DNA from 4 places in the Klebsiella sp. WOUb02 genome. Region 1 is predicted to be linked to each of the others. Evidence: predicted binding sites of a transcription regulator. Region 1 holds the regulator's gene; each other region holds the start of a gene.
What was found. Region 1 encodes Fur, which represses iron uptake genes when iron is present. Its sites were predicted from a motif close to ATAATAATGAGAACNACTATCAA; they were not measured.
Positions count from the first base shown of each region.

Region 1 (3,161 bases):
GGTCCTGTGGGATCAATATAGCCATATCGTTGGCTGGCAGCCGGTTCCCGCCTGGCCGCATCCGGCCCTGTTTATCCCGGGCGGCAACTCACCCTACGTGACCGATGAGTATCGCGACGCGCTGCTGGCTCAGTTCCCTCAGGCCCGCGCGCACGTGATTGCCGGCGCGGGCCATTGGGTCCATGCGGAGAAACCGGAAGCGGTATTGCGCGCCATTCGCCGATATCTCTCCTCTTTAGCGGCATAACTGGCTAAAAACTGCCCGACCGCGCCGCAGAATGCCCGCGGTCGTTGGCGCAGCGGTTCGCCTGATGTATTATGGCGCGCTATCTGTGTCGGCAATGGCCCGACAATTTGTTTCCCCGAAGTCACTCTGAATCATGGCAAAAGAACAAACGGACCGTACGACATTAGATTTGTTCGCAACCGAGCGTCGCCCGGGTAGACCAAAGACCAATCCGCTTTCGCGCGACGAGCAGCTGCGCATCAATAAACGCAACCAGCTTAAACGCGACAAAGTTCGCGGCTTAAGGCGCGTGGAGCTCAAGCTCAACGCTGAAGCGGTTGATGCGCTCAATGAGCTGGCCGATGCCCGCAATATGAACCGCAGCGATCTGATTGAAGAGATGTTGATGAACCAGCTGGCGGCCCTGCATAGCCAGAGTAAAGCCTGAGAAACCGCAAAAACAACACTTTCATGTAGCAGAGTGTGCAGTCGGGCGTGATTGCTGTTTCCGCGCCCTTCCCTGTTCTGCTATGATTGCCGTTATCTGCGGGCATTACGCCACTACCACATCATTAAGTTTCAAGAGGTTATTTTACTCATGGCAATCATCGGCATCTTTTTTGGCAGCGACACCGGCAACACCGAAAATATTGCAAAAATGATCCAAAAGCAGCTTGGTAAAGACGTTGCTGATGTTCACGACATTGCCAAAAGCAGCAAAGAAGACCTGCAGGGTCATGACATTCTGCTGCTGGGCATCCCAACCTGGTACTACGGTGAAGCACAGTGTGACTGGGACGATTTCTTCCCGACGCTGGAAGAGGTCGACTTCAACGGCAAGCTCGTCGCCCTGTTTGGCTGCGGCGACCAGGAAGACTACGCTGAATACTTCTGTGACGCGCTGGGAACCATTCGCGACATCATCGAACCGCGCGGCGCAACCATCGTCGGCCACTGGCCAACGGCGGGCTACCATTTCGAAGCCTCTAAAGGTCTCGCTGATGACGACCATTTCGTCGGTCTGGCTATCGATGAAGACCGTCAGCCTGAGCTGACCAACGAGCGCGTAGAGAAATGGGTTAAGCAGGTTTCTGAAGAACTGCATCTCGAAGAAATCATAAACGCCTGATCGTTAAACGGCGCTATCCTGGGATATCGCCGTATTAATAGGTAAAAGCAATAAAACTAATAGCTACAAGTTTTTAACTTTTAATCACATATCTGTACAATGTCCTCTGATTTAACGAGGAGACGTGACGCAGTTTGTAGCCTGTGCCTCGTTTTTGACAGCATAAAAGGCTCGATGCTTGCGGTTTTCATTTCATCATGGCAGTTCTATAATGAAACGCATTACATCGGGTGATTCTCTGTATTACTTCCGCTAATGGAAGTAGATCGTTTAGCAACAGGACAGATTCCGCATGACTGACAACAATACCGCATTGAAGAAGGCTGGCCTGAAAGTCACACTTCCACGATTAAAAATTCTGGAAGTGCTGCAGGGGCCGGATAACCATCACGTCAGCGCGGAAGATTTATACAAACGCCTGATCGACATGGGTGAAGAGATCGGTCTGGCCACCGTTTACCGCGTACTGAACCAGTTTGATGATGCCGGCATTGTTACCCGCCATAATTTTGAAGGCGGTAAATCCGTTTTCGAACTGACGCAGCAGCATCATCACGATCACCTGATTTGCCTCGATTGCGGCAAAGTGATTGAGTTCAGCGATGACTCCATCGAAGCGCGTCAGCGTGAAATTGCCCACCGTCACGGTATCCGCCTGACCAACCACAGCCTGTACCTGTACGGCCACTGTGCGGAAGGCGATTGCCGCGAAAATGAACACGCGCACGACGCGGTGGAAAAATAGTTTCCCGCCGCGTAAGCAGCAAAAAGCCAACCCGAAGGTTGGCTTTTTTTATGCCCGCAAATAGGAGGTACGAGGGAAATCAGGGCCGGGTATTGTTGCGGCGGATCTCTTTCCAGATCTGGTCGCAGCGGGCTTTCACCGCCTGATCGTTGCCGGTGCGGGTCGCCAGGATACACTGCTGATAATCCAGCACGCGCACGCTTTCCTGCGTGGCGAACTGCTGGTGCTGCTTATCCTCTTTAAGAACGTTCAGCACGCTCTGGCAGGCCTGAACTTTATCCGGATTCCCTTCTGCCGTATTGATGCAGGCGCTGTAGGCGTCCTTCAATTTAGTATCTTCTTTTGGCGCCGGTGACTGCGTACAGGCCACCAGGCCCGATGCCAGCATGGCGATGAGCAATAGCTTTTTCATAATCAACCTCACGGACTGGCGGCAGGCTTACGCCCGCGGCTGCGGCATCAGAAAATAGTGAACGGAGCAATAACCATAAACTTCACGTCGCGCTCATCCTGGAAGATATTGCCGTAGCCGCCGCTCCAGCTAGGAATATCGGAGTGGTTGTCGTACTGGGTGAAGTGGAGCTTGAACAACGTTCCCTTCGCCCGGCCATCCTGCACGGTATACATGGCATCGAGGCTGTAGGCCGACTCTTCCAGACGTTTGTCGGCGTTGTAGTAGGCATCTGGCGTCGCCATTTTGCCCGGCTTCGCATCCCATGCATAAACGTAAGACGCGCCAAACGCCCAGCCCGGCATATTCCAGTTTTTCATGTCATACATGGCGCCGAAGAACACGGCCTTTTCACCGTTGGCGTTGAAGTCGGAGCGGTTATCCCACCACACGTCCAGGCGACCGTTAGAAGATGCGTAGGTTGGGGTCATACGCTGCAGGAAGTAGCCCTGCTGGCCCTCGGCCTTAACCCAGGTGCCTTCCAGACGCAGGTCCAGCACGTCGGCAACCTTGTAGCCAAAGGTCAGCGCCTGCAGCCAGGCGGTGCCGTCGTAAATATCGTTCGCGCCGCCGTTGCTGACCTTATCGCGGGTGCCGTAGAACTGATAGC
Region 1 is NZ_CP170110.1:2,161,984-2,165,144, forward strand. It holds gene ybfF (esterase) at 1-247, shown strand, start outside; gene ybfE (LexA regulated protein) at 381-674, shown strand; gene fldA (flavodoxin FldA) at 825-1,355, shown strand; gene fur (ferric iron uptake transcriptional regulator) at 1,648-2,100, shown strand; gene chiQ (ChiQ/YbfN family lipoprotein) at 2,180-2,512, opposite strand; gene chiP (chitoporin ChiP) at 2,560-3,161, opposite strand, start outside.

Region 2 (3,161 bases), 2.0 Mb from region 1:
GATCATTATCAGCCATCTCGGCCTGCGCCTGAATAACGCTCCGGCAGATAGCTGGCGTAAAGGGGTGGTGAGCTGGACCTGGCGCATCAAGGTCCTAATGCATCTCGAAACCGAGCTGATGGGCACCGTACGCGAACGCGCGGAAGATGAGGCCATCAACGTCTTTGCGCGCAACCTGCACGACCTGCTGATGGCGGCGCCCGCGGGGCTGCGCGCGACGATGGGGCTCGATCCGGGCCTGCGTACCGGCGTGAAGGTGGCGGTCGTTGACGGCACCGGCAAGCTGGTCGCCACCGACACCATCTACCCGCACACCGGCCAGGCGGCGAAAGCCGCGGTAGCGGTTGCCGGACTGTGTCAAAAACACAACGTTGAGCTGGTTGCTATCGGTAACGGCACCGCCTCGCGCGAAACCGAACGCTTCTTCCTCGACGTGCAGCAGCAGTTCCCGAAGGTCACCGCGCAGAAGGTGATCGTCAGCGAAGCGGGAGCGTCGGTCTATTCGGCCTCCGAGCTGGCGGCGCTGGAGTTCCCGGACCTTGACGTTTCCCTGCGCGGCGCCGTCTCTATCGCGCGCCGCCTGCAGGATCCGCTGGCCGAGCTGGTGAAGATCGATCCGAAGTCTATCGGCGTCGGCCAGTACCAGCACGATGTCAGCCAGACGCAGCTGGCGCGCAGGCTGGATGCGGTGGTTGAGGACTGCGTGAACGCCGTCGGCGTTGACCTCAATACCGCCTCCGTGCCGCTGCTCACCCGCGTCGCCGGGCTGACCCGCATGATGGCGCAGAATATCGTCGCCTGGCGCGATGAAAACGGCCAGTTCCAGAACCGCCAGCAGCTGCTGAAGGTGAGCCGCCTCGGCCCCAAAGCCTTTGAGCAGTGCGCGGGGTTCCTGCGCATCAACCACGGCGATAACCCGCTGGATGCCTCCACCGTGCACCCGGAAGCCTATCCGATCGTTGAGCGGATTCTGGCCGCCACGCAGCAGGCGCTCAAGGAGCTGATGGGTAACAGCAGCGAACTGCGCAACCTCAAGCCTGGCGAGTTCACCGATGAGAAATTCGGCGTCCCGACGGTGACCGACATCATTAAAGAGCTGGAAAAACCGGGCCGCGATCCGCGTCCGGAATTCAAAACCGCGAAGTTCGCTGACGGCGTAGAAACCATGAACGATCTGCTGCCGGGCATGGTGCTGGAAGGGGCGGTTACCAACGTCACCAACTTTGGCGCGTTTGTCGATATCGGCGTACACCAGGACGGCCTGGTGCATATATCATCGCTCTCGAATAAGTTCGTTGAAGACCCGCATACCGTGGTCAAAGCGGGCGATATCGTCCAGGTTAAGGTGATGGAAGTTGACCTGCAGCGTAAGCGTATTGCCCTGACGATGCGTCTGGATGAACAGCCCGGCGAGAGCAACGCGCGCCGCGGCGGCGAGCGCCCGCAGGGCAATCGTCCGCCGGCAAAACCGCGCGGCCGTGAAGCGCAGTCGAATGGCAATAGCGCCATGATGGACGCGCTGGCGGCGGCAATGGGTAAAAAACGCTAGCCCTCTCTTTGCCCTCCGTTCCGGGGGGCAATCTCCTGCTAATCGCTCAGCAATATTGCGTAAACGCTTCACGATAAATTCCAATAATCTGTTAATAAAGGCGAGCGCAAGTCTATTTATTAAATATTCATTTCATTAACCAATGAAACCTCAATTAAACAGTAATGTCAGAATGTAATATTTTATTTATTTACTCCTATCGCACAGACCTTGAGTCATATCAATAAAACAGCGAATTTCCGCACAAAGTCTATTATTACGCCAGTTATGTATTGATGATAAAAACTATTCTCATTATCATTATTTACAGTATCAATTCTTATTCGTTGGCTGTGCTCCCCGATACCGCACAGCCGCTGCTCACGATGAACTCTCGTTCAGTTAGCGATATACAAGTAGGCCCTATGCAATTTACTCCCGATAGCGCTTGGAAAATTACCGGTTTCTCTCGCGATATAAGCCCGGCTTATCGTCAGAAACTGTTATCCCTTGGCATGTTGCCTGGCTCCTCTTTTAACGTCGTCCGCGTGGCGCCGCTTGGTGATCCTGTTCATATCGAAACCCGGCGCGTGAGCCTGGTATTACGTAAAAAGGATCTTGATTTAATAGAACTGGAAGCGGTTGCACAATAACGCCCGGCCCGGTAATAAGAGTCTGAAATATGAAAAAGTTAACCATTGGTTTAATTGGTAATCCTAACTCCGGCAAGACCACCTTATTTAATCAGCTCACCGGCGCGCGCCAGCGCGTGGGTAATTGGGCCGGCGTGACCGTTGAGCGTAAAGAGGGAGCCTTTACCACCACGGATAATCAGGTCACATTGGTTGACCTGCCCGGCACCTATTCGTTGACCACCATCTCCTCGCAAACCTCACTGGATGAGCAGATTGCCTGCCACTATATTCTCAGCGGCGACGCCGATCTGCTGATTAACGTCGTCGATGCCTCAAACCTTGAGCGTAATCTCTACCTGACGCTCCAGCTGCTGGAGCTGGGGATCCCCTGCGTCGTGGCTCTGAATATGCTGGATATCGCCGAAAAGCAGAAAATTCGCATCGACGTCGACGCCCTCTCCGCCCGCCTTGGCTGCCCGGTTATCCCGCTGGTGTCGACCCGCGGTCGCGGTATCGAAGCCCTGAAGATGGCTATCGATCGTCACCACAAAAATGAAGAGATTGAGCTGGTGCACTATCCGCAGCCGCTGCTGCGCGAGGCGGAAAAGCTGGCGCAGGCCATGTCCCGGGACATTTCGCCGCGTCAGCGCTGCTGGCTCGGCCTGCAGATGCTGGAAGGCGATATTTATAGCCGCGCTTACGCCGGCGACGCCGCCGATAAGCTCGATGCCGCCCTTGCGAACCTGGGCAGCGAGATTAACGATCCGGCGCTGCATATTGCCGATGCCCGCTACCAGAGCATTGCCGCCATCTGCGATGCCGTCAGCAACACCCTGACCGCCGAGCCGAGCCGCTTCACCGCAGCAATGGATAAAATCATCCTCAACCGGGTGCTTGGGCTGCCCATTTTTCTGTTCGTCATGTATCTGATGTTTTTACTGGCCATCAACATCGGCGGCGCCCTGCAGCCGATATTCGACGCCGGATCGGTAGCTATC
Region 2 is NZ_CP170110.1:4,155,993-4,159,153, reverse strand. It holds gene ABOC21_RS27190 (Tex family protein) at 1-1,549, shown strand, start outside; gene feoA (ferrous iron transporter A) at 1,954-2,181, shown strand; gene feoB (Fe(2+) transporter permease subunit FeoB) at 2,211-3,161, shown strand, end outside.
Region 2: feoA (ferrous iron transporter A) is a predicted target of Fur. The motif match lies at 1,828-1,850, and genes of this name have one in related genera.

Region 3 (3,161 bases), on a different replicon from region 1:
TTTTGGTATGACAGTCAGGTAATCGCCGGTAGTTTTATTTTTATTTTCGATGATATAGGTGAAGTTATTTTTCATCATCACCGTTTCACTGATTGGGAAATTAAGTGTTCCTTCCAGTCCCTGAACCACTGCTTTAGGAACATTTTCCCATTTATAGATATCTGAGGTCCCGTTGGAATAATCCGCAGAGTATCCGGCTTCAATTTTATTGCGGTAATCATTCCGGTACCATGTAAGCCCGGCCTGAATATCATCATGATGGAACTCAATGCCAATTTCTTTATTGACGCTGGTTTCTGCCTTCAGGTCCTTGTTCCCCTGCAGGTAACAACTCCCGGAGCTGGCGTAACAGCCATTACCGCTGCTGTACAACAGGTAGTTAGGGTTGGTCTGATAAAGATTGGGGGCTTTCCAGGCACGGGCAATGCCCAGTTTTAGTGTGAAATCATCACCCAGCTCCTGTGAGAGATTCAGGGCCGGACTGATATTACTTCCGGTGATCGTCTGGTAATTAAAACGCAGTCCGGGAGTGAGGCGGGTGGAATCAGTCAGGTCGATATTGTCTTCGGTATAAACACCGTATACATCAGCTGAACTGCTCTGGCTTCGTCCTGAGCTTGATACACCACTGATTTCGGAGCTGGTCGTAAGTGTATTCGAGGTGGGATCTTTCATCGTCTGATGATTCATTTCCGCACCGAGGGTGAGGGTCTGATTTACCCACAAATCGAATGGAATATTGACATCAGAATGCAGATTTGTGTCATTCAGGGTGATGGTTGAGAAACCGGTATTACTACTGAACATACCTTCAACACCACCAGACAATCCCTCTTTCAGTCGTTTATTACGCGTTTTTTCAAACTGAATATAGTTGTTGGTGGTCACACCATTGTCCCAGGCCCCGGTATATTTCAGTGCCAGTGTCTGACGGTAGATAACGTTGGTTTCTTTACCGTAATATGATTTTGTTAAAGTGCTGCTGTTCGTGTTTTGTGTGTCGCCAGCATAGAGGTTGCCCTGACGACTGTAGCTGGCATCCAGCTCCAGAGCCTGCATGGGCATAAATTCCCAGCGCAGCGCGGTGTTAATATTTTTATTGATAACGCCTTCACGGCCAGCCGGGTATTGTCCGGCATATTTCCCTGTGCGTTCTGCTTGGTGGCCACTGTTGATGTCCTGGGCATCGGCCTGCGTTTTGCTCCAGTTGCCGTAGAGTCTCATGGTGAGGTTGTCTGTTAACGCACCGCTGAGATTGGCATTGTAACGCCTGGTTGCACCTTCGGATTTGTGTTGTGGAACGTTGTAATAGGTGTTAAAGCTGCCATGCCACTCATTACTTGAGGGTTTGGTAATAATATTTACCACGCCACCCATAGCTCCGTTACCATACAGAGCGGCGGCCGGCCCACGGATGACTTCGATGCGGTCGATCATTTCCGCGGGAACCCAGTTACTGTCACCTCGTGTGTCACGCTCACCTCGCCAGCCATAACGCACCGAATTTCTGCTGCTGACTGGCATACCATCCACGAGAATCAGGGTGTTTTCTGGCCCCATTCCGCGAATATCGATCTGGCGGTTATTGCCGCGCTGACCGCTGCTGGAGTTACCGGTAAGATTCACACCTGGCATGGTACGAATGATTTCGGATACATCACGCTGGATAGGGTGTTTTTTAATCGCTTCGCTGTCAATGATTGATACACCTGGTGCCTGCAGGGTCTGCTCTCTGGCGGTGACAACCATGGTCTCCTGAGCGGCTTCTTTATCATCGTTGAGAACTGTTTTTTTGTTCTGACTGCCATCAGCTCCTTGGGACAACTTGAGGTTCCGAACTGGCGTGACTTCATCTGCCATGGCTGAAGGTATAGCGAGACAGCCCGCGATTAGTGAACTCAGGAGTGATATTTTATATTTGTTTTTTATCATGGTTTTGATTAACTCTTGCCATTATGTAATCTAGGTTTAAATAGTGTGAATGATTATCATTTGCAATGATGGATGAATTATGAAGATTAATGTCATAAAATTAATTAAATCCGGTAAACCCCCGGCATTGCCGGGGGACTCCGAAAGGTTTGACCTTTAAGTCAGTCGCGCGAATCTGAAATCTCCGCCAAGAGATGAGGATTCGTGATGAGAGACTATCAGAGCTTAAGCCATACGAAATGGGACTGTAAATATCACGTGGTTTATATCCCTAAACGCCGGAAACAGCGGTTATATGGTGCGCTGCGGCATGAGTTGGGAAAAATATTCCACGAGCTTGCGAGCCAGAAGGGCTGTCAGATTTTGGAGGGGCATCTGATGCGTGATCATGTCCACATGTGCATCAGCATACCGCCAAAGTACTCGGTATCGACAGTCGTCGGCTATCTGAAGGGAAAAAGCGCGATAGCGATAGCACGACACTTCGGCAGAGGTAAAAACTTCACCGGAGAAGTTTTCTGGGCACGAGGATATTTCGTTTCAACCGTTGGTTTGGATGAAGCCACGGTCAGGGCATACATACGCAACCAGGAGAGAGAGACGAACGATACGATCAAATGAAACTGAACGTATAGCAGCCGCCTTGGGCGGCTCATGGTTTGTCGGCGCCTTTGAGGCGCTCCCCCTAAAGCCTCCGGCTCTGCCGGAGGATACTTACTATGAGCCCTTAGGTATCTCAATGGCAGCCTGATGTGTTACCCACCTTTTCACCGCTGATATATAACAGCACTCCGCGGAAAGATGCGTTGAACATCGGCCCGTGTCCCAGGTTCGGGAAATCCCAAAAGGCGGCATTGACGCCTTTACCTTTTAGTGTGGCGAGGGTTGCATGAATTTTCGTCTGCACTCCGGTAGCATGCGTTTCCCGGTTATCGCCCGGTGTCGCCGATCCTTCCATTATCTCCAGGCGCTTAGCGCAGTATCGTGACGGCCTGACCGCCGTGATACGGCTCAGCAGAGCATCATTGCCTCTGCCCAACGACGGGCTGGCGCTGTAGTATGTCCGGAAGTAAGAGGAGGACAGCCAGGAATCCAGCACGAACAGGCCGCCGTATGAGTGCCCCCACAAGCCGCGTCGCTGCCGATCGATATTCAACCCCTCTTCCGCTTTTGGCGCAATACGCGTTTCCAATAACTGGCGGAAGTCGCTGCTGCCACCGCTCTTACGG
Region 3 is NZ_CP170111.1:269,718-272,878, reverse strand. It holds gene ABOC21_RS29345 (TonB-dependent siderophore receptor) at 1-1,932, opposite strand, end outside; partial or broken gene tnpA (IS200/IS605 family transposase) at 2,140-2,567, shown strand; gene ABOC21_RS29335 (alpha/beta hydrolase) at 2,669-3,161, opposite strand, start outside.
Region 3: ABOC21_RS29345 (TonB-dependent siderophore receptor) is a predicted target of Fur. The motif match lies at 1,970-1,992, and genes of this name have one in related genera.

Region 4 (3,161 bases), on a different replicon from region 1:
ATAGTCGAATCCGGTAATGGTGGTATGTGAAAAGCGCCCGGTATCAAATTCCGCCTGTAGTTGCAGATCGGACGTTATCCCCCGCAGAGATTCATCAGTGCCCAGCGCATAGCGGGAAATAGTATGCCCGTCGGTGGCCAGCGCAGAAGTCACGACGCTTTTGGTCACTGTGGTCAGATCGAGGTAACGTAGATTATGGCGCACCGTCCATGTGTCGTTAAAACGGTGTTCAAACTGATAGCCCACCGCCGTTTGTGTGCGGCTGAACTCATCATATTCCGGATCGCCATCGTTAAAATTACGGGCGATCTGCCCAGCCGGACTGGACCACAGGCTGCCAACCGTCGGTATAACCCCGTAGTAGCCCCCTTCTGGATCGCGCTGATAGCTCATACTGAGGGTAAAAGACGTATTGACATCGGGTATCCAGGTCAGCGACGGCGCAACGAAAAGCCGCTCTTCTTTAGTGTTAACCACCTGGGTATTCGATTGCCGGCCAAGGGCAATCACCCGGTACAGGAGGGAATTATCGTCGACCAGCGGCCCGGTGGAATCGAGCCCCAACTGCATGCGCTTGTGGCTGCCGTAGAGGAACTCTACCGAGTTCTGCGCTTCGCTGGATGGCGCTTTAGATACCGCATTAACCAGCCCGCCGGGATTCACTCCACCGTACAGTGTCGAGGAAGGCCCCTTGAGAAACTCAATGCGCTCAATGCCGAAGGTTTCAATCTGCGGAATCACGTAGCCGCCCCCGCGCAGCAGACGCAGTCCATCAAGATACTGGTTGCTATCGGTAGGCGATCCAAAGCCACGAATATAGGGCAGATCGTAGCGTGATGCCGATCCGCGCACTTCCGCCGAGACCCCAGCTGAATAGCGAAGCGTCTGGGTCAGGTTCTGTGCCCCCTGCATATCCACTTGATCGCGGGTGATCACGCTAACCGACTGCGGGTTTTTCATCAGCGGCGTGTTGGTTTTTGTCCCCGCGGTGCTGTTGCTGGCAACATAGCCGTTCACCGGCCCGAGCCTGCCGTTAGCCGAGGCTATGACAACTATGGTACTGGCATCAGCAGCCAGCTCCGGCGGCAGCCGATAAATCTGTACGGTACTGTCGTTGCTGAAGGAGTAACCCATCCCGGTGCCGCTCAGCAGAATGGTCAGCGCCTGCTTAACACTCATCCGGCCCTGCACCGGCCTGCCTGTCCCTTCAATCGCCGTGTCTTCAGGGAACACCACGGAAAGACCGGCAATCCTGCCAATCTCATTGACGGCCTGGGTGAGCGGCTTTGCTGGAATAGTAAAACTAAACTGCTGAACCTGAGGTTGCTGTACGGCGGACACCGCCGTACCCGTTGCACCGGTACCTGCCAGCAGTGCAGAGGCTAATACATAGCCAGCGCGACGAACTTTCTTGTTGTTCATTAAAGTGCCCTATATCCGATAAGACGATCGCAATTAAACGGAAATGATATTTATTATCACTACGATCACGCATCAGCAGGTGCACCACTGAACCTGAAAACGAAAATTTTTTTACGGAAAAATCATAAACAACTATAAATCAAGCTTATGGCGTGATTATCACCAGATAACTGGTCACTTTCCGCATGCGAAAGCCGATGCTGGCCTGTAACGAGTCCAGCGCTTTGTCGGTGTCGGCAAGGGATAAACTGCCGGTGACCCGCTGATTCGCCAGCGCAGAATATGGAATCACCACCCGGCCCGGTCGATAGCGCTCCAACTCGCGCATCACATCTCCCAGTCGCGCGCGATAGAAAATATAGCGACCACCGTGCCACGCCATTGCATCCTCAACGTTTACACTGGCCGGGGCAGAAACCCCGTTCGGGCTGAACGCCACCTGTTGCCCGGGTTTAATCATCGTTGGCTGCGGCTGGCCTTTGCTGCTGACGGCTACGCTACCGCGCGCCAGCGTCACCACACCACTGTTCTCCTGCAGGCGCACGTCAAACTGCGTACCCAGTACACGAACGCTGCCCGCGTGGGTATCAACAATAAACGGAGTTTTTGAAGGAACCACATCAAAAAAAGCCCCGCCACGCAGCAGATGAATACGGCGAGCGAACGGGGTGAAATCGACGCCGAAGGCACTATCGGCATCCAACAGCACTTTCGAACCGTCGGCCAGCAGAACCTCGCGCCGCTCACCTTTTGCCGCCACCTGATCGGCAGATAAATTCTGTATCCACGATGGATTTTTCAGCCACAGACCAGTCAGCATCACCAGCATCATGCACAACGCAATGGCCGAGCTAACGCGGCGACGTGTCGCCTTTCGCGTCCGGTTTTTGCCCATCTCCGCCAGATAGCCGGACAGCACATTTGCCTCTTTTTCTGCCAGTTGCTGACCCGGTGCAGCGCTGTCTTGCCAGGCTGACTCAATCGTCTGCCAGGCTTCTTCGTGCGCCGGATGCGCATCACGCCACTTACCGCAGGCGGCCTTCTGACGACGCGACGGAGAGTTTTGCATAGCCAGAAACAAACGACGTGCTTTTGCACGGACTGTAGCATCACCAGAAATCGATTTAATCGACATTTTTCACTCCATTCGCGGATGCGACTTCACATGCGGAAACTGCTCGTGCCATATGCTTTGCCACCGCGCGAGATGATATCCCCATAACACAGGCGATGTCAGAAAAACTGCGGCCGTGAACACGGTTCAGAAGAAAGATATGGCGTGTTTTTTCCGGCAGAGAACCCAGCACCTCTTCGATATGGCGGAAATTCTGCTCGGCGGTAAGGATCTCCTGCGGCGACAGGGGAGGCTCGAAAAACGGGTCTGACAGCACGCCCTTCAAATACGCTTCGCGGGTTTTCTCGGCGCGCAGATGATCGATGGCGGCGTTGCGCGCGCAGCGGCTTAAATAGGCAGCAGAATCTCCTTTCCACTCTACGGCTTTTTCCCACAACCGCAGAAAAATGTCCTGCACCAGATCGCTGGCCGTGCTGCGACAGCCCACTTTGCGGTCTATCTGACGCTCCAGTCGTTTACGTTCGGAAAGATATAATGCTGTGAGATCCTTGCCTTTATCGGCCATAAGATCGAGTCCCGGAAGGTAAAACATCAAATGTACTGAAATACACAACGATCCTGTGTCATCAGTCTTCGCCGCTGGTCTGTTGATCGGGGATTATTA
Region 4 is NZ_CP170104.1:64,943-68,103, forward strand. It holds gene ABOC21_RS00510 (TonB-dependent siderophore receptor) at 1-1,422, opposite strand, end outside; gene ABOC21_RS00515 (FecR family protein) at 1,568-2,557, opposite strand; gene ABOC21_RS00520 (RNA polymerase sigma factor) at 2,547-3,062, opposite strand.
Region 4: ABOC21_RS00510 (TonB-dependent siderophore receptor) is a predicted target of Fur. The motif match lies at 1,466-1,488, and genes of this name have one in related genera.